Regions from separate parts of the Anaerosporomusa subterranea genome, predicted to be linked through region 1. Evidence: riboswitches for the same ligand, from Rfam matches in the RefSeq annotation. Region 1 holds a riboswitch; each other region holds the start of a gene.

Region 1 (8,135 bases):
CAGTGCGCGATCGAGCGGGACTCTGTTAGCAGAACGTTATTGGGAGCCGCTCAGGAAACGCCTAAACCAATCGCGCGGGTTGGCGTGCATGGCAGCACAGGGGCAAGTTTTCCTATCCAATGCCGACATTGTCAGGATGCGGCTTGTTTAAGGGCGTGTCCATCAGGCGCTATCCAGCGCGATGAAGCAGAGGGCGTTGTATTTATTGAGCAGGCGCGGTGCCGTGGATGCTGGATGTGCGTTATGTCCTGCCCTTTCGGTGCTATCGTTCCGGCTGGAGCTTACAAAGTGGCGGTCAAATGCGATGCCTGTCTACATATGGAAGAGCCAGCCTGTGTTAACTCATGTCCCACAGGTGCGATGATCTATGGCGAAGATATGGATTTTCGCAAGGTGCTGCTTGAAAAACGTGGGCGTTTAGCCGTATTTGCCTGCCAGCGACCGGGGTCGGATGCCAGTGTAATTAGCCTTGATATTGTAGGAGAGGATAGAAAGCCATGAAGCAAGTACAAAAAAAGTCAATCGATAAGGCTGTAACCCAAACGCTGCTAGCGGCCCGCCACCGTCGGATTCCTCTTGCCTGGGATCGCGCTGAGACGCAGCAGCCGCAATGCGGCTTCGGCAGATTGGCTATCTGTTGTAATGATTGCCAGGAAGGCCCTTGCCGCGTGAATCCGTTTGGTGATGCCGGCCAGAGTACCATCTGCGGACGGGAAAGGAATGACCTGGTAAGTAGATATTTATTGAATAAAGCGGCTGATGGAGCGCTTGCGCTGGCGAAACTCGCTGATGAATACGGCGGTGTTAGCAATGAACTGCTGAGAAGCATCTTGATTGCTGATGATGAAATGCTGCTTTCCAGGAACTATGATGAGCGTCTTATCATGATAGGTCAGGACACAGCCGAAATTCTCGCGACAATTTGCCAATCCAAACACAGTATATTTGGCAACTGGCAGCCGGGTATCACTGAGACTAATTTGGGAATATTGCAAGCTGACGCAATAAACATTGTTTTGCATGGGCATGTTCCTTCAAGAGTAGTGGCAGGCATAAAAGCTGCAGCCGAGGGGTTGCAATCTCCGGTTGTTTTTGGCTCTATTTGTAGCAATGAATGGAACGGCGGATTTAGTATACCGGCATTGACAAACTACGATTCTCAAGAAACGCCGTTACTGACCGGCGCCGTGGATTTGTTGATAGTTGGCAGTCAATGTGTAATGCCGGCTGTTGTCAAGTTGGCAGACAATATGGGGGTAGCGGTGTCTAGCGCGGCGGCACTGAAAGATTTTGCCGATTATGCGGCTATAGCAGATAGGGCGCAAAATGCCTTTAAACGCAGAGTAAACAAACCCCCCGTCATCCCGGCAGTTAAAGCTCGAGTCGATGCTGGCTATACTGCGGACAATACCGCAGGGCTATTCGAACTACTGACTGAAGGACACGCTGGCGAGAAGATAAAAGGAGTTGTTTATCTGGGAGGCTGCGGCAGCATTACCAACACGCAGGATTCGCAGCCGGTTGCTCTTGCGACTGCTTTTATCGAAGCAGGTTATCTGATTGTATCGTCCGGTTGCGCAGGCGTTGCCTTGGCAAAAGCGGGAATGTGCCAGCCGGATTGGAATGATGGTCAGTACAAGTTGAAAAGTGTATTGCCAGATGGAATTCCGCCTGTTATCAATGTTGGCTCATGTCAGGACGCCGGGGAATTCCTAAGAATGGCCAAATGCCTAAAGCAAAACAATATACCACTAGCGGCTATTTTCCCTGAGGTCAATCACAATAAAGTGCTGGCAACCGCGATTAGTTTCGCTGTCGCCGGTATTGACTCATGGATGGGTTTTGATCCTGTTTTTGCCGACAGTGCGACCACCGAGTGGCTGAATACAGAACTATTCGCCAAAGTCGGCGCACGGGTTATGCCGCTGGCAGAACCGGCGGAAATGCTGCAGATTCTGGCCGAAACAGCTAGCAATAAGAGTCTGTTGCAAAAGCAACAGACTTCCAACGAGTAACGAGACTAGTTGAAAAAGCTTCAGATGCTAGGAACAGCGAGGCTTGCGCGGCGCCGCGTACATAAGGGTACGCAAGCAAGCAAACGCAGTCGTGACGACGTAGATGGACTTTTGCAACGGTCTCCTAGATAGCCGGAGGGCTGATTGATGTATGTTATTATAGGGCAAGGCACGGCTGGCACAGCGGCCGCTAATGAACTGCGAAAACTGGATAATAATGCTCAGATTACGGTGCTGACCAATGAAACTGACTGCTTTTACAGCCGCATTGACTTACCAGACATTGTCGCCGGCAAATACCGGCCGGAAGATGCTGTGTTGCAGACGGCTGAGCAATTTAAGGCTAAAGAGATACGCTGTATCATGGGCCATTATGCAACCCGGATTCTCCCGGATGAACGGATTGTTGAGCTTTCCTCAGGACAGCGGCTGGGCTACCGCAAACTGTTGCTGGCGACAGGGGCGCGCCCTGTTGCCCCAAAGCTGGAGGGAATTACTGCCCGAGGTGTGTATAGCTTATGGACCATGGCTCAGGCTGCCGGGATAATAGCTGCGGCGGCTGTTGCGAAATCAGCCGTTGTCATTGGAGCAGGCTTGATTGGTTTAAAAACAGCGCTGGCGTTAACAAAGCGCGGTTTGCGAGTTACTGTGATTGAAAGAATGGATAGAGTGCTGCCGCAACAACTTGATGAAGCCGGGGCAGCTATCGTTGAGACCGGCCTAGGCGCGGCAGGGGTGGATTTGCTTACCGGTGTTCAGGTAGATGCTGTGGAGACACGTAACGGCAGCGTAATTGGCGTGAGGATGGGTGGGAAGATACTGGCGTGCGATATGGTGATTGTTGCCGCTGGTACCAGACCTAATACCGATTTGGCACAGGCATCTGGCATCAAAATAGCTGCTGGTATTATCACGGACGAATATCTACAAACTTCAGAAAGAGATATATATGCGGCTGGTGATGTCGCTCAAGTGACTGATCTGATCAGCAAACAGTCGATTGTATCAGCTACCTGGCCAGCGGCTGTCGAGCAAGGGGAGGTTGCCGCCCGTAATATGGCAGGTGATACAACACCGTATCACGGCTATCTGACAATGAACAGTGTAGAAATAGCAGGTATCCCATTGGTTTCAGCCGGCGATGTCACCGGCAGTGACGGAGATGAGATTGTGGCTGTGCGCAACGAGAACCTTTATAAACGGCTTGTACTTAGGGACAATGTGCTGAAAGGCGTTTTATTGATCGGAGATATCAGGCAGGCAGGAGTATTGGCCGGCGCTGTCGCTTGTTCAACCAATCTGCAGAGGTACGCGCCGCTTGGAGCATCATTTAGCTTCGTTGACTTGTTAACATTATAGGAGGGACGGTATGCGGATCGATAAAGATAAGTGCGCCGGGTGCGGGCAGTGTATTGAATTCTGTACGTTGGGCAATATATCGTCCCGGCGGCGTAATCCGAAGAATTCGAAGCTGTATTATGAAATTGATGAAGACGACTGTGTTGACTGTGGGGTTTGTTTACGAGCGGCTGTTTGTTCCGCAGACGCTTTGTTTATGCCAAACTATGAGTGGCCACGCACCATCCGGTCAGCTTTTAGCGACCCAACGGTGGAACATCGCGAAACCAAAGTGGCCGGGCGGGGTACGGAAGAGATAAAGACGAATGAGATAACTGGGCGGATCAAACGCGGTTTTGTCGGCATCTCCTGCGAGATGGGGCGGCCAAGTGTCGGCGCTCGCTTTTCCGATATCGAAAAAGTAGCTACAGCGCTGGCAAGTCTGGGAGTGGAGTTTGAATCTAACAATCCGTGTACAAGGTTGATGGCTGATCCGAAGACCGGTATTTTTAAAGATGAAGTGAAGAACGAAACAGTCCTTTCTGCGATTATTGAAATGCTTGTACCGCTGGAGAAAATGGCTGAAGTACTAGAAACTATTCGCGGGATAGCCAGCCAAGTTGACTGCGTTTTCAGCGTGGACTTGATTACCGTTCTCGACGAGGATAATTCAATTCCTACGCTTCCCATTCTGCGCTCTCTGAACTGGCCAGTCCTGCCTAATGGTAAGATGAATACCGGTCTTGGCCGACCACTGGCGAAGGAGGTTTAGCTTATGTCGCATACGTTACACCGGCGGGGTACGCCGGAAAATTTGGCCAACGATTTTCCTATGCATGCCATGCCGGCCCGCGGGTTCAATCATGACGGAGCCAGACCCAAACTGCAGAAGTTTTTGCGGATAGCTCACAAACATCATCCGGTTAATCTCGGGGATGTTAAACTGGGAAACCAGTTTGTTACCGATTACGATGATCTGCATGAAAATCTTACTATCAGCAGTACCCATGTCGTTTTAGCTGATGCCAATGATCTTACCGCCCTACTGAGGGAAGTTAAAGAGGCTGAGCTGGGTATGTCTCTTACGGTATCCGGCCTTTTTGATAAATTATTCGAGTGCTGTGCACAGGCAGGGGTCAAACCCCATGCAGTCGAACATTCACTTGGTGTCCTGGGGAAAACAGAAAAAATGCCGGAAGAAGATATCTCTCAGGTGACAACCATGTGTGGCCATGGAATGGTGGCCCAGGGACTGGTCAGACGTTTGATCAGAAAAGTGAAAAAAGGGGAGTTGACACCCGAGAAAGCGGGGATAGAATTAGCTAAACCGTGCCGGTGCGGTATTTTCAACCCTGTTCGGGCAGCTGAACTGATTGACGATTATTGTGCTTTGTTTAGTGTATCGGTGAAGTAGGTAAGTGCTAATCAAACGTGCCGGTTTGAAAATAAAAGAACCATTTCGCCGCTGTATTCGGGAGAAATGGTTGTTTCTCTTAAAAAGTAACGGGAAATAATAGTGGAGTGCTTGACAATCTGAATTTTCGTGATAAAATATGAACTTGTTAAGTACCATATATTACTACATACTTGGGCAAACTTACCGAAAGGTAAGGACGCAAAGCCATGGGTCTACGGACAAGTGTCTACGACTGCCAGGTTGCTGATTAATTAGCACCAGTCTGTCGACTGGTGCTAATTTTATTACATTTTGTGCAGTGGAGGATACCCAGTCGTTTTAGCGGAAGGTAAAGGGAGAGCTCTTTATCAGAATCAGAAACAACTATGCTGTTTGTGGCCTGGAATAACCATTCTAGGTAAAAGCAAATTTGCATCTAGTTTACGGACTAGGTGCATTTTAATTTCCAGATAGCAAGCCACTCTAAGACTTTCGCTACCGTAAAGGGGAGTAAAAACTCAGGAAGAAACCAAGTAATTTCTTTCCGACAGTCAAAAGATGAATCGTCTCAATTAGAAGATCCTCGGCTTCCACCCGGAGTCCAAGCTGTAAGCTGAAGTGTGGATTAGGCAATAAGAGAATTGTGTAATTCTTAAACCAGAAGAAAAAGGTGCGAATTATTAGTTAGAATGGAAGTGAAATTAGATGGGGCGAGCTAGGAAATTGTCTATCTTTACCGCTAGGCCAGGTATGGTTCTGGCGAATGATATTGTCACAAAAGATGGACAAGTTCTCCTTACGCACGGAATTCAGCTCACTAACCAAAAAATTTATTATCTACTAAAGAGGCGGATTCCTTTTGTTGATGTCGTTTGTGACAACTGGTTGAGCACAGAGGCGGATTCCGGAGATAAAGCGCAGATCAGTAATCAAACTGATTATTACTTGTTCTACCAGGAAACTTTGCAGGCATTTAAGCATGCCTTTGAAACGGCTCGCTTTTCAAAACAGCTTCCTCTAACACTAATTACTAAATTGGTTGATTCGCACATCGGACCTTTAATTAATGCACGCTGCTCCATTGGTTACCTCCAGAGAATCCAAGTTCACTGCGATTATACGTATCGACACTCGATTAATGTCTCCATCATCTCTGGGATCTTAGGAAAATTGGTAGGTATGACTAAGGGGAATTTGAAAGATTTAGTTACGGCTGGCCTTTTACATGATATAGGCAAAGTATCAATTCCTACAGAAATTTTGAATAAGCCAGGCAGGCTTACCGACCGAGAGATGTTAACGATTAAGACCCATCCTTCTAAGGGGTATGAACTGTTATTGCAATCTGACCAAATTGCTGCCGAAATTAAAATCGGGGTTTTGCAACACCATGAACGCATTGACGGCAGCGGTTATCCATTCGGGTTAACTGAAAATCAAATAGGCTACTATGCTAAAATCATTGCGATTGCAGACATTTATGATGCGATGACTAGTGATAGAATATATCGCAAGCGGCTAAGCCCTTTTTGTGCCGCAGAAACAATCGTTCAACAGATGTATACACAACTGGATCCGTTATTGTGTTTAACTTTTTTGCGTCACATCAAAAATTACTTGTCAAGTAGTATGGTATTGTTGAGTAACGGGCAAAAGGGCGAGGTCGTGTATCTGAACGATCTTTTTACTAGTAAACCAACCATAAAATTGGTAGATGGCACTTACTTAGATCTGCGAGAAAATAAAACAGTTGAAATAATGGATATCGCAAAGTAGTCCTGGGTAGTAAAGTTTGACCAATGTAAGGAGTGTTATAAAAATGAAAATCAAAAACATACAAACCCGATTACTATTTATCTTGTTGCCCCTTATTATCGTGGTATTAGGCGTGCTGTCCGGGGTTAGCTATTATCTCTCACATCAATCATTAACAAGAAGTATTGATGCCACAGCCAAGGCGGTGGGAGCAGATTACGGTCAGCGGGTGTATAGTGATATGGAACTTCTGATATCGCAACTGGAGGATCTAGCTAATATCCAAATTATCCGTACAGGTAGTGATAAGGGCCAAATTGTTACTGTCATGGCGGAGGCTCAAAAAAGGCTTGGCACTTTTGATGTCATTATTTTCGCTTCGCCTGATGGTTCAGGCGTTGTCAACACGGGAGCGACCGCTACATACAGCGAGCGCGATTATTTTAAAAAGGTTATTGCCACAAAGAAATTAGTTGTCTCGGATCCATTAGTTTCCAAAGCAACCGGTAAACTTGCTGTTGTTTTGGCTGTGCCGGTTATGAACAATGGACAGTTGTCCGGGGTCCTGATCGGAACATTTTCTATGGAAAGACTGAGCGCTGCGATTGCGGAACTGAAGTTTTTGGATACAGGGTACGGTCAACTCGCCGATGATGGCGGCACGATTATTGCCCATCCCGACAGCTCTGAGCTTGTCGGAAAGTTAAACCTTCGCGAGAAGAAGATCAATGCTGAACTTAAGCTGCAGCAGAGCGAACTTGACGACCGTCTGATCAATCTGTTTAAGGCGGCAGCCGAATCGGGGAAACAGATGCTGGGAGAATACGCCTTTGTTGACGGCATTACGAGGATCGCGGTAGTCACGCCGGTCGACTTACCAGGCGGTCAACGCTGGGTGATGACGGTTGCAGCCCCCAAAGCAGAAGCCACCCAGGAAACTGATACTCTGGCCCGAACGATGCTGATACTTTGTATTGTAGCTTTACTTATCACCGTAGTCGCTATTGTCATCATCGCTAAACGGTTCGCTAAACCTATTACGGTGATCAGGGACGAATGTCTACTCTTAGCTCAGGGCGATTTACGGGAGCGCGTGGCAGAAGTTACTTCAGAAGATGAAATCGGCCAACTAGCGAAAGGCTTCCGGGACATGAGGACGAATTTGCGAGAGCTGGTCGCCAAGGTGAATAATCAATCCGAACAGCTTGCAGCTTCTTCAGAAGAGCTGACTGCCAGCGCCGAACAATCAGCCATGGCAGCAAATCAAGTAGCGGTATCGATCAGCGAAGTGGCAACTGGAGCTGACAAACAAGTTCATGCGATTGATGAAACGACGGCAGTAGTAGAGCAATTGTCGGCTGGCATCCAACAAGTGGCTGCCAATACTAACCTTGCGGCAGGAAAGTCGACTCAAGCTGCTGAAACGGCTAAAGCAGGCGGCAATTCTGTTGAGAAAGCTGTTAGCCAAATGACCCAAATTGAACAGACAGTCAATAATTCTGCGCAAGTAGTTGCCAAGCTCGGTGAGCGATCCAAGGAAATTGGACAGATTGTTGATACTATATCAGGAATTGCCGGACAGACAAATCTGCTAGCGCTTAACGCCGCCATTGAGGCTGCAAGAGCTGGAG
Region 2 (8,135 bases), on a different contig from region 1:
TTTGCCGATTTTCCGAATCGTATCGCTCTCTTCCGCCAAGGGGATGAAACGACTCGGTGGCACCGAGCCATGCTCTGAACTCGTCCATCGCAGAAGTGCCTCAAAACTGACAACGCAGCCGCTTTGGGCGTCAACTAACGGTTGATACTGTAAAGATAGTTCCCCGCGCTCGATAGCCTCACGCAGGTCACGCTTGAGCATCATATTTTCATAGGCAGTTACCTGCAAACTAGCTTCGTGAAAACGCCAGGTATTTTTCCCACTTCCTTTGGCTGCATACATAGCTAAATCTGCATTCTTAAAGATATCTTCCACTGTGCCCCCGTCGGATGGATAGAGGGCAATACCGATACTGGCCGACATATGGATTCTGGAGTCGCCAATTTCATAGTCCCGACTAAGCAACTTGACCATATTATCGGCGAGACATCCAGCCTTCGTCTGGTCACTTTCGTTAGGAAGCAGCACGATGAACTCATCGCCGCCAATTCTTGCTACCACCGAGTGCTCTCCAGCCGCGGCAAGAATACAAGCCCCGGCTTTTACGATAACGCTATCGCCGCAGGAATGACCTAAGGTATCGTTGATCATCTTCAAATCGTCCAAGTCAATAAACAAGACGGTGCCGGTCGCCTCTCCTCGGCTTGCCTTCTCTAGCTCTCGGGCAAGACGTTCCTGTAAATATGCGCGATTTGGCAGACCAGTTAAAGAGTCATAGTAGGCCATCCGCCACATTGTTTTAACAATAATGGCATTGTCTAAAGCAATTGATGCAAGTTCAGCTAGTCGGCTTAAAATCTCTAGTTCATTGCTGCCAAAGGCTTTCTGTTCCTCACAATAGGCCAAGCCGATAATGCCAACGACCTCTCCTTCGGACTTTAGCGGTATCTGCAATACCGAACACAATTCTTCAAACTGAGCTGACACCGAATAGCGGTTTCGCCATTCGCTAAAATCGTTTGCAATCATGGGTTTACCTGTGCGGTAGACAGTGCCTGCGATACCCTGGTCGATTGGCATGTCGCGCCTAACATTCCCTTTAAAGGTACCCAAACCATGACTTTGGTAAAAGACGCCCTTTTCCTTGTCCAAGCGATAGATAAATCCATGCGGCGTACCCACCAGTTCTGTGGCACCGACGACAATCTGCTTTAGCAAATCCTCAGAGTCACGCCTGTGCATGAGCCCCAGTGCCGTATCATGGAGTGATTTTAATATAACAGTTTGCCTACGTATCGCTTCTTCCTTAATAAGCAATTCGTCAAACTGCTGCTTTAGCTCTTCGTCCGAAGCCAGCAGTTCTTCATACAGCGCCGTAATATCTTCATTATTTTTTTTCAGTTTTTTTTCTGACTCGATAAGTGAATTATGTAAGCGAGCGTTGACCAAGGCTATAGAGGCAATTTCGGCGAACTGCACTAATAGGGAAATCTCCTGATCGCTAAATCTGCGGGTAGGTTCAAGAAAAGATAAGCCGAAAACGCCAATTACTTTACTTTCTTTCTTTAGCGGCACCCAAGCAACTTGATATATTCGGTCAAAAAACGGGCCGTTCAAGCGATGTCGCGATGTACTGTAATCATCGACAACTATTATTTCCCCGGTTTTATATACTTGTCCCGAAAAGCCCTCTGTAAGTCTAATCTTCCTGCCAACATCTTGCACATAATGTCCCAAGCCGATTTTTCGTTCAAAAACTCCTTGTTCTTCATCTAAGATACTGATAAACCCATGCGAGGTACCGACCAAGTTGGCTGCACGAGAAACAATCGCCGTAAGCACATCATTCATATCTAGACTTTGCATAAGCCCCATCGCCGTTTCGTGGAGCGCCGTCAGAACCATATTCCGTTGTAGGCTTTCTGTTTCACTAGCAACCGCTTCTGTGATATCCCGGACAATGCTAACAACCGCCTCGCCCGTCAGAAGTTGAATCCGCCGCGAACTCACTTCCACTGGAAAGTGGTCACCGTTTCTGCGCATATGAATAGTGCGAAACAATATTCCTTCTTGCTGCGCTTTTTTTATTTGGGCGTCAACGGCAATACGAGTCTCGGGAGAGCGCAAATCATAAACACAAATGCTCCTGAGTTCGTCGAGGGAATAACCATACGCAGTTGATGCTGACTGATTTGCATCTATGATTTTACCGTCTGGAGCGACGACTAGAATAATATCTCTTGCTTGCTCCATTATCGTTCTATAAAATTCGTTAGTAATGTCACCCGCCGTTTTACTATGAGTATTGTTCTTTTCAGCCATCCCTTTATTCCTCCAAACACATCGCTTCGACGAAACGATTGTTCATTCCGCGCGTCGAGTATGAGTTGGGTCTAGTAACTTAAGGTAAGAGGGAAGCTTCCCTCTTACCTTAAGTTACGCAATATGACTTGATTGAATCTCTTCCAACTCGTCTTTTCTAAACAATTTAGCCAAATCAAGTATTATCAGCAGCCTGTCCTTATCTTTCCCTATGCCGCGAACATAGTCATTGCTCGCCGACATAGTCGGTACGGGTTCAATGGCGGCCTCCTGCAGCCTGATTACTTCTGTAACCTCGTCTACAACAATCCCAACCTCTTGTCCCGCCGTTTCCACAATCACTACCCGCCGGTCGACTGCACAGCCTGCCCCTACTCCAAATCGCATGGCCAATTCGATAACAGGAATCACCTTGCCGCGAAGATTAATGATACCCTTCATGTAAGCAGGCGTATTTGGCATCTTGGTCGTGCCTTTAAAGTGAATGATCTCTTTGACTTGCGTAATCGAAACAGCGTATTCCTCTTTCCCTAAGCGAAACACAACCAATTGTTCTTCCGCCATTCTTTTTGTTCCTCCTTGCTAACATCGCAGCTGAGTCTTATGATGCCTTCTACACCGTAAACTTCCTAACCGCAACTTGGAGGTCTTCCGCCATCTTAGCCAAGGCCTGGCTGGAGGCTGCTATCTCTTCCATTGATGCCGATTGTTCCTCTGTCGCCGCGGAAACGCTCTGCGTTTGGCCTGCGGTGTCCTGACTGATTCGGTCAATATCACGTACAGATGCCACGATCTGCTGGCTGCCAGACGCCATTTGCTGAATGGCAGCCGATATTTCCTTGATTTGACCTGACTCCTCATTCACCAGCAATACGATTTCTTTAAACGCCTGACCCGCAGAATTCACGACGTCGGCCCCTACCTTGACCTCGCGAGTACCGTCGTTCATCGCACCAACCGCTTTATCAGTTTCCGATTGAATCTCCGAAATCAAAATGGCAATTTGCTTGGCCGCCTCCTGAGACTGTTCAGCCAGTTTGCGCACTTCCTCGGCAACTACGGCAAAGCCTCTGCCCTGTTCGCCCGCACGCGCCGCTTCAATAGCTGCATTCAAGGCCAGCAAGTTAGTTTGTCCGGCAATCCCGGAGATGGTGTCAACAATCTGTCCGATTTCTTTCGAGCGTTCGCCAAGCTTTGTTACTACTTGCGCAGAAGTGGACACCGTCTTCTCGATACTCCCCATCTGGCTCACGGCAGCCTCTACCGCTTTGTCGCCTTGCTGGGCTGCTGCGGCAGTCTTGTCCGCCATACCTGTCACCACATTGGCACTAGCAGCGACTTGCTGGATACCTGCCGACATTTGCTCCACAACGGCAACGGCTGTATCGACCGCCTGTACCTGTTTCTCAGCGCCTTGGGCTACATCAGTAATCGTAGTTGCAACCTGATTTGCTGCCTGAGCTGATTGTTCAGCACTGGCAGTCAGTTCTTCCGAGGATGCTGCTACTAATTCTGCTGAATTGGATACCTGTTTAATTAACGAACGCAAGTTGTCAGAAGCATTGCTGAGACTCTGCAGCAAGAGTCCCATTTCATCTTTTGACTTGATTTCATGATGTTGGTTAAAAATTCCTTGAGCCATTGCTTCTGCATATGACACACCTTGCCTGATCGAAGCCAGGATCGGGCGGGTGATGAATACAGCGCTTACGCCGCCAATTAAAAGGCCGATGCTCAAAATGACAACTAAGGTTACGGTCATCTTGCTCTCCTGCTCGTTAATACCTTTAATCTCTTTTTCTATGTACTCGTTCTGCTCTTGCACGTATTTGTGTATTTCCGCAAGTAAAGTATCATTGTCTTGCGCAACAGCGGACAGATATGCCCCCGCTGCAGTTTGCCCTTGCGTATCATATATTTGAACTACCTTTATTAAGTGAGGCACAAATTTGTTTCTAGCATCGGCAACAGGTTTTAGTGCTTCTTTAACTCGCGCATTTTTATTAAGGTAGTTGAGAGCAGCGTCGGCCGCTTTCGTCGCCTCACCTAAATCCTGTTTAAACCGGGGGTTGCCGGTGGCCAAATAGCCCCGAACTGCAGCCGCTTCACGAGCTGTCTCCAGAGCAAGCAATTTAGTATTATCCCCTAGCGGCATACGATAATTAGTTAGAGTATTCGTTGCCTTTTCGATAGCTTGATATTGAAAATAGAATGCCCCCACAATCACCAGCATGATTGCCAGCATAATGCCAAAGCCACCATAGATCTTTGTACTAATCTTCATTGCGGTGTTCCCCCTCAAACTTTCATTGCATGTTCGCTGTTTCCTATACGTGTTACACAACCTAATCCGACACTTGCCTCTTCACTCCTTTTTCGGTCGCCTATTGGATACCATATTTGATAAAAAAATAAGACGGCAATAGCCAGTCTCATAAACAGTTAGCTAATGCTAATTGGCGGCTTGGCATCATAGACGTTAATTCGTCCTTAGACCCATTGCTTTGCGTCCTTATCTTTCAACAAGTTTGCCATATGAAAATGCATCTATTTTCTTCTGAATACTATAGTCTGTATAACAATAGTGTTACCTGGCATATAATTGGATATATGATAGACAAAAAATTCGGTCTGATACTAAAAAAATTAAGAACGGCCAAAGGCATCAGCCAAGAAAACTTTGCTCTCAATACTGGACTTCACCGCACTTACATCAGCCAATTGGAAAGGGGCCTAAAAAGTCCGTCTTTACGGACAATCGGCAAAATCTGCGGAGAGCTTGGCATCTCCCTCGTGCGGCTAATGGAGTATCTAGAGCAAGAACGCTAGCCTTTTCTTATGTAAATGCCTATTATGAGGAACTTTGTCGGTTTAACGAATACTATAGTATTCGTTAAACCGACAAATAACTCCTTCGTGCTTTTGCTTGATTTTATTAGCACAACATATTCGATGATAACCTAGGAAACCAGTAGACCCTTCCTCACCATTCAGGATGACCCCACTTCTCTATATACTTGCAAAAGGCGTGCCAACTGAGGCACTCCTTTTAGAATTTACTATACACCAATAAATAGTTGATCTATTTTAGACATTTCGACATTTCTGCCGCACACATCAATGTCGTTTTTTGACACATTGTGTCAAGATGATGCGTTCAAGTGAAACACCTTACTCTTTGGCCGCTCGTTCCAATATCCTATATAACGAACTGCGCGATATTCCGAGGTATCGCGCCGCTGCCGCTTTGTTGCCATCGTTGATATGCAGCGCATGCTGAACTAATTGTTCAATGTGGTCATCTAAGACAGACCCCGCATCAGTGGTCTGGATAAGATTAGCCTTAGCCGGAATCTTCTCCGGTCTCTGCGTCAAGCGGGTTAGGTGGCTCGGTTTGAGTTCTTCATCATCAAACATAAAGACGACCCATTCGATGATATTTTTTAGTTCTCGAACATTCCCCCGCCACTCATAGGTGCTTAGGATTTTAGCCGCATCTTCGTCTATGCGTTTGAAGCATTTTCCTCTCATCTTGGCAGACTCTTGCAGAAACGTCAGCGCTAACGGTACGATCGCGTTAGGCCGCTTGCGAAGCGGCGGAAGAACAATGTGACCGACTCTCAGCCGGTAGAATAAGTCCTGCCGAAAGTTCCCCTTGTGAATGGCATCTTCTAAATCCATATTTGTCGCACAGATTATTCGCACATTCGTGCGAATCTTTCTTACACCACCGACTCGGTAGAATGTTTTCTGTTCAAGCACTCGCAGCAGCTTGCCCTGCAGTTCAATCGGTATCTCAGCCACTTCATCTAAAAACAGCGTTCCTCCCTCAGCCAGATCAAACTTGCCTTTATGCCCTGCAGCCGATCCGCCGGTGAACGATCCGCTTTCATAGCCAAAAATCTCACTTTCAAACAAACTAGGCGTAATTGCCGCACAATTGATGTCAATAAAGGGCTGCGTTCCCTCATCGCCGCCGGAATGAATGATGCGGGCAACGATCTCCTTGCCGGTACCGGTTTCCCCTTGGATTAAGACCGGGATCGAACGATCGAGATGATAAAGCTTTGCTTGCTCTAAAACAGCCTTCATCTCTTGCGAGAAAACTCCCAGCTTCATGGTCTGACCATCATAGTGTACGGTATCAGGCAAATTCTTGCTAACGTCGGTTCCGTCCTTCGCATTTATCGTGCCATGCCACTTTCGCTTATCTTCCACCTGTTTTAGGATGCGCACCAAATCCTTCGCGTCAACCGGCTTTAACAGATAGTCCATAGCGCCCGCACGAATGGCCTCAATCGCTGACTCCAGCGTACCATGCCCGGTAACAAGCACCACATCAAGCTGACCGCAGCCTGGAAGCGCAGCGATGGTCTGCATAAGGTCAATACCAGATAATCGGGGCATTCTTATATCTGAGACCACCAAATCGAAGGTCTTCTCCGCAATCTCCCTAATAGCTTGCTCAGCGTTGGCGCACTCGACTGTAGAGTGGTTTAGGCGGCTTAAGAATCTTGTAATAGTAGAGCGACTGACTTTATCGTCATCAACCACTAAGATTTGCATTGATCTCACCTTTCCATGCATAAACGGGGAACTCTAGCCGAAAAATCGCTCCACCGTACTCATTGTTGAATACATCGATTTTGCCGCTCCAACTGCTTACAATTGCCTGCACAATTGGCAAGCCTAATCCCATGTTCTCCGCATTGCTCTTGGTAGAAAAGAACGGATCAAACAGTCTATCGAGGTCTTGCGGATTAATACCGCTGCCATTGTCGCTAATCTCAACAATTGCTAATCCATTGCTTACAATGGTTGTGACAACTATCCGCTTTGTTGCAGATTCGGTTTGCTCAAGGACTTGCACTGCGTTCTTAATGAGGTTTGTTACCACCTGTTCCAGCTGTGTAAAACTGCCTAAAATACTGAGGCACTCCGGACTTAGTTGCTTTTCAATAGCAATACTACCAGCCTGCAGCTTAGGCGCCATCAAACTTAAGGATGACTCAATGGCTGCATTGACATCTGTTGGCGCTAAAATCGCGTTGTTTTTGCACAGTGCCTTGATAGATGACATCACATCAGCAATACGGTCTGCTTCGTCAGATATTTTCTCAAATTCTTCCATAAGTTCATCCACGCCGGACTGTACGCCTATCTTCTGCAGATACAAGACTCCGCTTGCCGCCAATTTAATCGAGTGCAGTGGCTGGTTAATTTCATGAGCTATCCCTGCCGCCATCACCCCGAGAGTCGCTAACTTCTGCGCCTTAATCATCTTCAGTTCGGCCTCGGCTGTCTTTCGCTGCGCCTGCCTTGCCTCTGTGACATCCCGAATCATAATCAGCGCCTCAGAATCATCTATGCCAACAACTCTCGCTTCTTCTATTTGTGGCAGTCTGTTATTAAGCTGCAGATCATATTCGAAACACTGTACCTCGTCAGTGGAGATGGCGGCCTGAATCTTTTCCATCAGTGGCGACCAATACTCAACCGGCAGTTCTTTTAAGTTATCCTTAACGAAAAGCTGTTTTCCTTTTGCAAGCTGATAATCTAACAGTCGCCCCTCCTTATTCACTCGAAGCAATATGTCAGGAACAGAACGGAGTAGCGCCCGGCTCGCCGCCTCGCTTTTCTCCAACCTCTCTAGTTCCAGTTTGCGTCTCATAGCGCTAGCAAATATCTCGCCAATCATCTGGCATAAAGCCGCTTTCCTAGCATTTCGTTCTTTTGCCTCGCCTACGTGCGAATAGCCCAGAACCCCGACAAGCTTTCCATCGCAAACCATCGGCACGATTAAGCCTGATTTGATCTCGAGCGCAGCTAAGGGCGCTTTATCCTCTTCCGTTGTTTCACTCTCATCAATATAG
Region 3 (8,135 bases), on a different contig from region 1:
CGCTCCTTTTTAATGCATTCTTGGGGATGTTGCCGCAAAATATTACTAAGTTTTCATAACGTGCACCTCCCTTCCAATAAGAGAGATACGTGTAACAGTTAGGTGGTTCCTATCCTGAAATGTAATATTTTTAAGAAAAATGTAGATTTTTGCGAATTGGATGCAAAATTAAAATTCCCCTTTCCTTAAAGTTAAGAAAAGGGGAATTTTTATAATGTTCTTTATTAAAATAGTCGCTTATATGGGCGCTGTAGGAAGACTGAAGCCGACAAAAAATGTAGTGCCTTGGAAACTTGTTTCAACCTTAATGTCGGCCTGATGCCTGTGGGCAATTCTGTAGCACATTGGCAATCCTAAGCCTGTTCCGTTGTCCTTGGTAGTCAAAAACGGTGTACCCAAATTGTTGAGTATATGCTCCGGGACACCAGAGCCTTGATCACTCACTGACAAAATAACCTTGTTTTTGTCCATGAAAGTTCGTATATTGAGGCTTCCGCCTGATGACATAGCCTCCAAGCCGTTGCGGACCAGATTTAGCAATAGTTGGCGGATTTCATTTTCATCTAAATATAGTTCGGGTATCTCGTCAAGGTCATGAGTTATGTCTATCGCTGAAGCGATTGCGTCGGCTTGCATCAATGGAAACAGTGATTTGACAATACTATTAAGACAGCAACATTTCAGATCAGATCGTTTATCTTTTGCCAAGCAAAGATATTCCCGGATAATTGTGTTGGTTCTGTCAAGTTCTTGGATCATCAACTCAAATCTATCCTGGTAATGGGAAAACTCCTTTTTGCTGACCAACAACTGCAAGTAGCCGCGGACCGTAGTCATTGGGTTCCGGATTTCATGGGCGACGCTGGCGGCCATTTCGCCTACCGTGTTTAGTCTATCAACTCGGGAGGCAATTTGCTCCAGGTGCTTACGGGAGGTGATATCGCGAATGTTGCCTTCTAAAACCTGAATTTTACCATCGTTGGCGTAAATTGGCACACAGGTTTGTTCAATCCAAATCATACGTTGGTCTTTTCGGATTAAACGAAAGCTAAGTGGAAAAGTATCAGTAGAAGACTTATTATTAAAAAAATGATAAAATTGCGAGGAATCATCCGGATGTATCAAATTGAACAGGAGTTTCGCATCAGCATAATATTCCTCGGGAGTATATCCGGTAATCGGAAAAACGGCCGGGCTGACATATTCGAATTTTGCCTCTGGAAGTAATCGATAGCGGTAAATGATGTCGGCGGAATTTTCTGCCAATAACCGATATTGCGCTTCTTTACTAACCAAATCTGCTCTGGTTTTTTCGAAATACACCAACAAAGTACTCATTGCGATAAGCAGCCTTAGTATGCTATCGATAAAGTAACCCCAAGGTGCAAACCATGCTACATCGATCAAAAATGGCATATCTAAAGAGTGAAGACCCCATAAGATAAATGTAGATCCAAGTATTTGTTTGCTAATTCGATTTAATTTAAGTTGACGCATGAAGGTTATGCTTAACCAGATACCGGTGATTCCAGCGAACCAGGCAGGCGGCAAAAGTTTATACGCAATGGGCAATTGTATAATTGTGAATATGAAGGTTAATAGCGAAGCGCCCAACCCACTATATATCCACCATTTCACTAGCGGCTTGTCGATAAAGAGATGAATGCTCCATATGAATACTATAAGTGCACTAAATGTTAGCATTTGATAAATAGTAAACCATGCTATGGATTGCATCCAATCTAACATCCCAGAATCAAAAAGAACAGTTCGCAAAAGCAGGAATCCCCAGCTTACTATCCAGTAACCAATATAGCGTTCACGATATAGGGCGTATAAATAGACAAAAATTAGTATCATTAAAGTGGTCACTATTATCGTACCGAATATTGACATGGTGAAAAAATTCATTCTCTCGCATCCTCTACAGATAATTCAGATATTAAACATTGTTCTTTTCCACATGCAAATGAAATATCCTCCTATTTTGTGAAATTTTGTAATGTTTTACGTCCTTTGTGTCAAATACTGCTTTGAAGTTAACGGTTAGCTAGGCGTGGGCTTCGATTTTAATAACCCTGATTTTTTCGATGTCGACAATGGCCTCAACTCTTGCGTAATGTATGGTTGCGGCTGTTTGATTTGTGGGAAGCCTTAGCTTGGCTTAAAACAACTGAAAGCACTTCCGAAACTTCCCTTTTGTATGAAGCAGGATTATCACACTATTTTCGATAAGTATATACAAAAAGAAACAGAAATTGCGGAGAGTTTACTATGTTCTTCAATGGATATGTTATGATCCAGCATTTATGGCTGGAGTTGTCGGCCCTACTCGTGTTTATTTTTATTTTGAACCGCAGCAAGGTGTTTCGCCAATCGGTAATGCATGATAACGCGTCGCTGTTTGGGAAGCTCTTAATGTCCATCGCTTTTGGTATGATCGGAGTTTTTGGCACGTATTGGGGCATACCGGTGGTCAACGGTATGCCTGATATCAATGCCTTCGGCAATACGTTTAATACGTATTTGGGGAGTACGCATATCGACGGTATTGCCAATACAAGAGCCGTCGGTGTGATCGTAGGAGGCTTAATTGGCGGACCCGTTGTAGGGACTGTTGCTGGGCTTATCGCCGGCGCTCACCGTATTCTTGCCTTGGCGACGTTTTCTTCTGTTGTAAGCGGTGGTATTACCCTTGCTCAGGGAATTGTGGCAGGGATGATCCACCAGCAGATTAAAAACAAGAAAGAGCAATGGCGGTATGGTATGGTTGTCGGGCTCGTATTGGAAGCGCTGCATATGTTGTTTCTGTATATGCTCGGAGATCCAGCCGACAGGGCGGTACGCCTGGTTTACGCTATTACTCCCGCCATGCTGATCACCAATTCAATTGGGGTTGCAGCTTTTATCGGAATTTTAGAAGCCGGTTATCGGGAAAAAGAGAGAACTGAGGCGCTGGCTGCAAAAATTGCCTTAAATATTGCCAATAAAACAATGTCCTTTCTCCGGGCCGGTCTAAACGAGCAATCAGCTCATGAAGCAGCCAACATTATTTATCAAACTGTCGATCAGCTTGGCGCCGTAGCCATTACCTCTAGGGAACGGGTGTTGGCATTTGTCGGAGCGAGCAAGATTATTAACGACAATCACGCGATTACGGAATCGATTGCTCAAGTGCTTGAAACCGGCGAGTACGGCGTTTATCAAAAAAAAGAGGACATTGGTTGCTCAGATAATGCCTGCCCTTTGGCCTCACAGGTAATTGTACCGCTGAAGGATGACGGTAAGGTTGTTGGTTCTTTAGTCCTTTATCGGCTGAGTGAAAACAGCATATCTCTGTTCGAGACAGAATTGGCCTGCGGTTTAGCGAAATTAATATCGACTCAAATCGAAATCAGCAAAGGAGAAAGGCAGGCAAAACTGCTGGCCAGTGCGGAGGTAAAAGCATTGCAGGCTCAAATCAACCCGCACTTTCTATTTAACGCGTTGAATACGATTGGCTATTACTGCCGGAAACAGCCGGAGACCGCAAAACGTTTAATCTTTCATCTTGGGAATTATTATCGCAGCAATTTGGCCGGAAATGATACATTTGTCACATTGCGCAAAGAGATTCAATGTGTAGATGACTATGTTAAAATTGAGATGGCAAGATTTGAAGGCAGGTTGACAGTAGATTATCAGATTGAACCAGAATGTGATGCTGTAGTGCCACCCTTGATTTTGCAGCCGCTGGTTGAAAACGCGATCAAGCACGGAATCAACCCCAAAGAAGATGGGGGAAATATCCGGATTATTGGAAAACACAAGGATGGGATTGTCGAATTAACGGTCGAAGATGATGGGGTTGGGATTAATCCGGACCTGATCAGCAAAGTACTGGAGTATGATCCAAGCCGAAAATCGATTGGACTTTCCAACGTCCATAGTCGATTAATTTCAATATATGGACCGGACAATGGGCTGCGCATTGAAAGCAAGGAAAATGTCGGGACAAGGATCTCGTTGATGATTCCTCAAGAAAGGAGACTATAAATGCCGTTAAAAGTTCTTATTGTCGATGACGAATATCCTGCTCGCCAGGAGTTGAGGTGCATCTTTGAAGAGATTGGCAACATCGAAGTTGTCGGTGAATGCCGAAGCGGTGAAGAAGCCTATCGAACGATGCTTGAATCTGACGTTGATGCCGTGTTTCTTGACATACAAATGCGAACGATGGATGATGGGCTGGTTGTTGCTGAAAAAATCACGAAGCTGTCTCGTAAGCCCAAGATTGTTTTCACAACTGGTTTCAGTGAGTTTGCAGTACAAGCTTTTGAACTTGAGGCGGTGGACTATGTATTAAAACCGTATTCAAGAGAACGGTTGGAATTGACGATAGAAAGGCTGACAAGAGAGGAAAAAGCGGCTGTGCCAATGAATCAGCCTTCAATCTCCGACCGAGGGCGATCGCCAGATCAAGTGAGAGTATCTGTATGGCACAATGATCGGCTGCTTGTACTTCTGCCGTCGGAAATTTTCTTTGTCAGAGCAGAGCTAAAACGAAGAACATTACTGTGCACGGAAAAGGGAGATTTTATGAGCACTATGCCCTTAAAAGCTGTGCAAGAGCGACTCGCGAACTGTGGATTCTTTAGGACTCATAAAAGCTTTTTGGTTAATATGAGTAAAGTTCGGGAAATTGTCCCTTGGTTTAATGACACCTATATTCTATCATTAGAAGGCTGCTCGGTGCAGGACATACCGGTAGCCAAGCATTTCATCCAAGAATTTAAAAGAGCAATGGGCATCTAGTTGAATAAGTGATTTTAGGGAACAAAAAACGGGCCTTTGAGGCTCGTTTTTTGTTATCTTGCAGCGATTATTAGTATTTTCCCTGCTAAATAGCTTATTATGATTATAGCGAACCGATATTGAAATATTTAGTTATTTTACAGAGAGAAGGAGTAGTTGTTTATGAAACCTTTGCAGGGAATTCGCGTATTGGATTTGAGCCGGGTGTTAGCTGGTCCGTATTGCACTATGATGTTAGCTGACTACGGTGCGGATGTTATAAAAATTGAGCCACCGAAAGTCGGTGACGATTCACGTGCCTATGGCCCGTTTATCGGCAAAGAAAGCGCTTACTTTATGAGCCTTAACCGGAATAAGCGGTCAATGGTTCTGAATTTCAAACGCCAGGAAGATTGTGATCTTTTCAAAGAAATGGTCAAGCAAGCGGATGTGGTTGTTGAAAACTATCGCCCTGGAACGATGGAGAAATTTGGACTTGGCTATGAAGAATTGCAGAAAATCAAACCAAACCTGATTTATGCTGCTTGCTCAGGCTTTGGCCAGACTGGCCCATATGTGCATAAACCTGCCTATGATATCATTGTACAAGCAATGGGCGGTATCATGAGCGTCACTGGTCCGGAAGGCGGCGAACCGACACGGGTCGGCGCATCGGTTGGCGATATTATTGCCGGACTGTTCACCGCCATTGGCGTTATGATGGCCCTTCACCATCTTGAACGTACCGGTGAAGGCCAGAAAGTTGATGTCGGTATGCTCGACTGCCAGGTAGCAGTGCTCGAAAACGCAATTTCCCGTTATTTGGTTAGCGGCGAAGTACCTCAGCCGATTGGCAACCGCCATCCGTCCATCACCCCGTTTGCAGCCTATACGGCAAAAGACGGTCATATCATTGTCGGCGCTGGCAATGATCGTTTGTGGGAAAAGCTCTGCAATCTTCTCGAACGTACTGATCTGATGGCAGATGAACGTTTTAACACCAACTTAAAGCGGACTCAGCATGTAAACGAACTTAAAGTTATTCTCGATGCTGTTTTCAAGGTTAAGACGATTGATCAATGGATGGAAGCATTGGAAACAGCAGGAGTTCCATGCGCGCCAATCAACACTGTTGACAAAGTCATTAATGATCCGCAGATCAAAGCCCGTGAAATGATCGTAGAACTTGAACATCCGATTGCTGGTCATATGAAAGTTCCTGGAGTGCCGATCAAGTTCTCGGCAACACCTGGTTCGGTTGACACCCCGGCACCGCTCTTGGGTCAGCATACAGAGGAAATCCTAAAAGAGATGCTAGGATGGGATGAATCAAAGACCAGAGAATTCTTTAGCGCTAAGTAGAAATAGTGATAATGCTAAAATAATATAAACACCAAAATATGAAGATGTTTGGCAAACTTATCGAAAGATAAGGACGCAAAGCCGTGGGTCTAAGGGAGTTTTCCTATGATTGCCAGGTTGCCATTGCATAAAATAAGACCAGGCATTGGCCTGGTCTTATTTTATGCTGAGATTGAAATTTTTGAGGTGGTGCAACGCAGACAATCCCTGAATGCTTAGAACTGCTGTTACCGTTTGGAGTTTATAGCAATGAATAATAAAAGCGTTCAAACTCCATTAGTAACCCAAGTATCTGACCAGATAAAGGAAATCTCTACTGCTATTGAACAGATGGCTATCGGCAGCCAACAAATTGTCACAGCAGTGAATCAGATTGATAACTTGAGTAAAAAGGCATCTGGAGAAGCCGAGACAGTATCGGCAGCCACCGAGGAGCAGTCGGCATCAATGGAAGAAATCGCCTCCTCCAGCCAGAGCCTTGCCCGCTTGGCGATGGACCTCCGGGAAGCTGTTAGTAAATTTCGGGTTTAATTTTGATCGGAGAAATCAAGTAATAAATAAAACAAATCAAGCGCCACGAGGTAACTCGTGGCGCTTGATTTTTAAGGAAAACAATGGTTATCTGGGAACTGGCAGTTAAGTTGAGACATTGGTAGTGAAAAGGAACGTGATAAAAGGGCATTGATATCTATTGCTGATAATATATATAGGTTGCAGGCACCGTGCTAGTTTGACGATTGCTTTTGCAAAAAAAGGGATTTATAAAATTGTATGGAATTATTTGGAATATAATATTTGGAGGGATGCAAGTGAAACATTATATCAAGTCTAAGTTATTGCTTTTGATGGGTGTTTTCATTATATTTATTGGTTGTAGTCTTCCACAACCAGTCGCGGCAGCAGATAATGGTTTGAAGTACACGATTGTTGTATCGAAATTTGAAAATCGATCTAACTGGTCAGGTCAATTCAGTCTAGGCGATGCATGGGGTGCTGTTTTGACAGATATTCTTAATCAGTCTGGAAGGTTTATCGTACTTGCTGAGAATGATATGCGTCAGGAAGCGATGAGTGAACGCAACTCTAATCCTCATGCAATTCCGGCGCAGCTCTTAGTAAAAGGAGTTATAACCCATGTACAAAATACGGGAGGCCAAGCCGGTGGCATTGGTATCCATGGTCTTTATCTTGGTGGTACTAACTCGAAGTCTGAGATCAACATAACTATGTATGTTGTTGAGGCCGGTACCGGGCAAGTGTTAGCCTCTAAGAGTGTTGTCGGCAAAGCAGTAAAAGGCGGTATGGTTGTTGGCGGTCGTGGCGCTGTCTTTGGCAATTATGGTGCGGAAAATCTGGGGAAGGCTGTTGAAAATGCCGCTACCCAAGGCGTGGATTGGATGATAACACAATTACCCAAGATTAGATGGACTGGTACTGTGGTTATGAATAATAATGGCAACATTTATATTAATCGAGGCAATCGTGAAGGTATTATTAACGGTCAAGAATTTATAGTCGGTTCCTTTGAAGTATTGAGAGATCCAACTACCGGTGAAGTACTTGATGAAATGGTAACAGAAACGGCGCGGATTCGCGTAGTATCTGTTAAGGAGAAGATTTCTATCTGTGAAGTAATTTCCGGTAGCGCTGATAGTATCCAGCAAGGCATGAGAGTAACTTTGCCCTAAAAGAACGGACGTAGCCTACCTTTTTTGTGGCACCTTAGAGTGGAGTCCCATTTTACATTGACTTATGAAGGCGGCAATCCCGTGACCTAAAGTAGGTCGCGGGATTTTCTTAATATCTTGGATTATTCCGAACGGCCTCCCTGTTTGAATCAGGTCGAGAATTCACGAGAACTCTTGAAGGAGTTTATTGCTTGGTGAGGAAGGTAGAATATAGTACAGTACGGGAAGGTGAATTTTATGAGTGCTACAAACAATAAAAGCCATCGGTCTAGCTTGCAGCAAATTGCACGCCAGGCGATGCTGGAACGAGGG

What was found. Region 1 has a riboswitch for cyclic di-GMP ahead of AXX12_RS12230 (HD-GYP domain-containing protein). Riboswitches for the same ligand answer to the same signal wherever they lie in the genome.
Region 2: it holds a riboswitch for cyclic di-GMP, as region 1 does, so the genes downstream of both, AXX12_RS00270 (methyl-accepting chemotaxis protein) here and AXX12_RS12230 (HD-GYP domain-containing protein) in region 1, are expected to answer to the same signal.
Region 3: it holds a riboswitch for cyclic di-GMP, as region 1 does, so the genes downstream of both, AXX12_RS00070 (methyl-accepting chemotaxis protein) here and AXX12_RS12230 (HD-GYP domain-containing protein) in region 1, are expected to answer to the same signal.

What each region holds. Positions count from the first base shown of each region.
Region 1 is NZ_LSGP01000017.1:1,014,708-1,022,842, forward strand. It holds gene AXX12_RS12205 (4Fe-4S dicluster domain-containing protein) at 1-501, shown strand, start outside; gene AXX12_RS12210 (anaerobic carbon-monoxide dehydrogenase catalytic subunit) at 498-2,015, shown strand; gene AXX12_RS12215 (NAD(P)/FAD-dependent oxidoreductase) at 2,163-3,374, shown strand; gene AXX12_RS12220 (4Fe-4S dicluster domain-containing protein) at 3,385-4,125, shown strand; gene AXX12_RS12225 (hypothetical protein) at 4,129-4,767, shown strand; cyclic di-GMP riboswitch class I at 4,934-5,018, shown strand; gene AXX12_RS12230 (HD-GYP domain-containing protein) at 5,473-6,525, shown strand; gene AXX12_RS12235 (methyl-accepting chemotaxis protein) at 6,569-8,135, shown strand, end outside.
Region 2 is NZ_LSGP01000001.1:62,204-70,338, reverse strand. It holds gene AXX12_RS00280 (EAL domain-containing protein) at 1-2,262, opposite strand, end outside; gene AXX12_RS00275 (chemotaxis protein CheW) at 2,377-2,826, opposite strand; gene AXX12_RS00270 (methyl-accepting chemotaxis protein) at 2,876-4,546, opposite strand; cyclic di-GMP riboswitch class I at 4,718-4,805, opposite strand; gene AXX12_RS20075 (helix-turn-helix domain-containing protein) at 4,873-5,091, shown strand; gene AXX12_RS00260 (sigma-54-dependent transcriptional regulator) at 5,434-6,828, opposite strand; gene AXX12_RS00255 (GAF domain-containing protein) at 6,809-8,135, opposite strand, start outside.
Region 3 is NZ_LSGP01000001.1:13,614-21,748, forward strand. It holds gene AXX12_RS00050 (ATP-binding protein) at 238-1,911, opposite strand; gene AXX12_RS00055 (LytS/YhcK type 5TM receptor domain-containing protein) at 2,275-4,035, shown strand; gene AXX12_RS00060 (LytR/AlgR family response regulator transcription factor) at 4,036-4,794, shown strand; gene AXX12_RS00065 (CaiB/BaiF CoA transferase family protein) at 4,957-6,135, shown strand; cyclic di-GMP riboswitch class I at 6,176-6,260, shown strand; partial or broken gene AXX12_RS00070 (methyl-accepting chemotaxis protein) at 6,412-6,666, shown strand; gene AXX12_RS00075 (CsgG/HfaB family protein) at 6,945-7,823, shown strand; gene AXX12_RS00080 (RNB domain-containing ribonuclease) at 8,061-8,135, shown strand, end outside.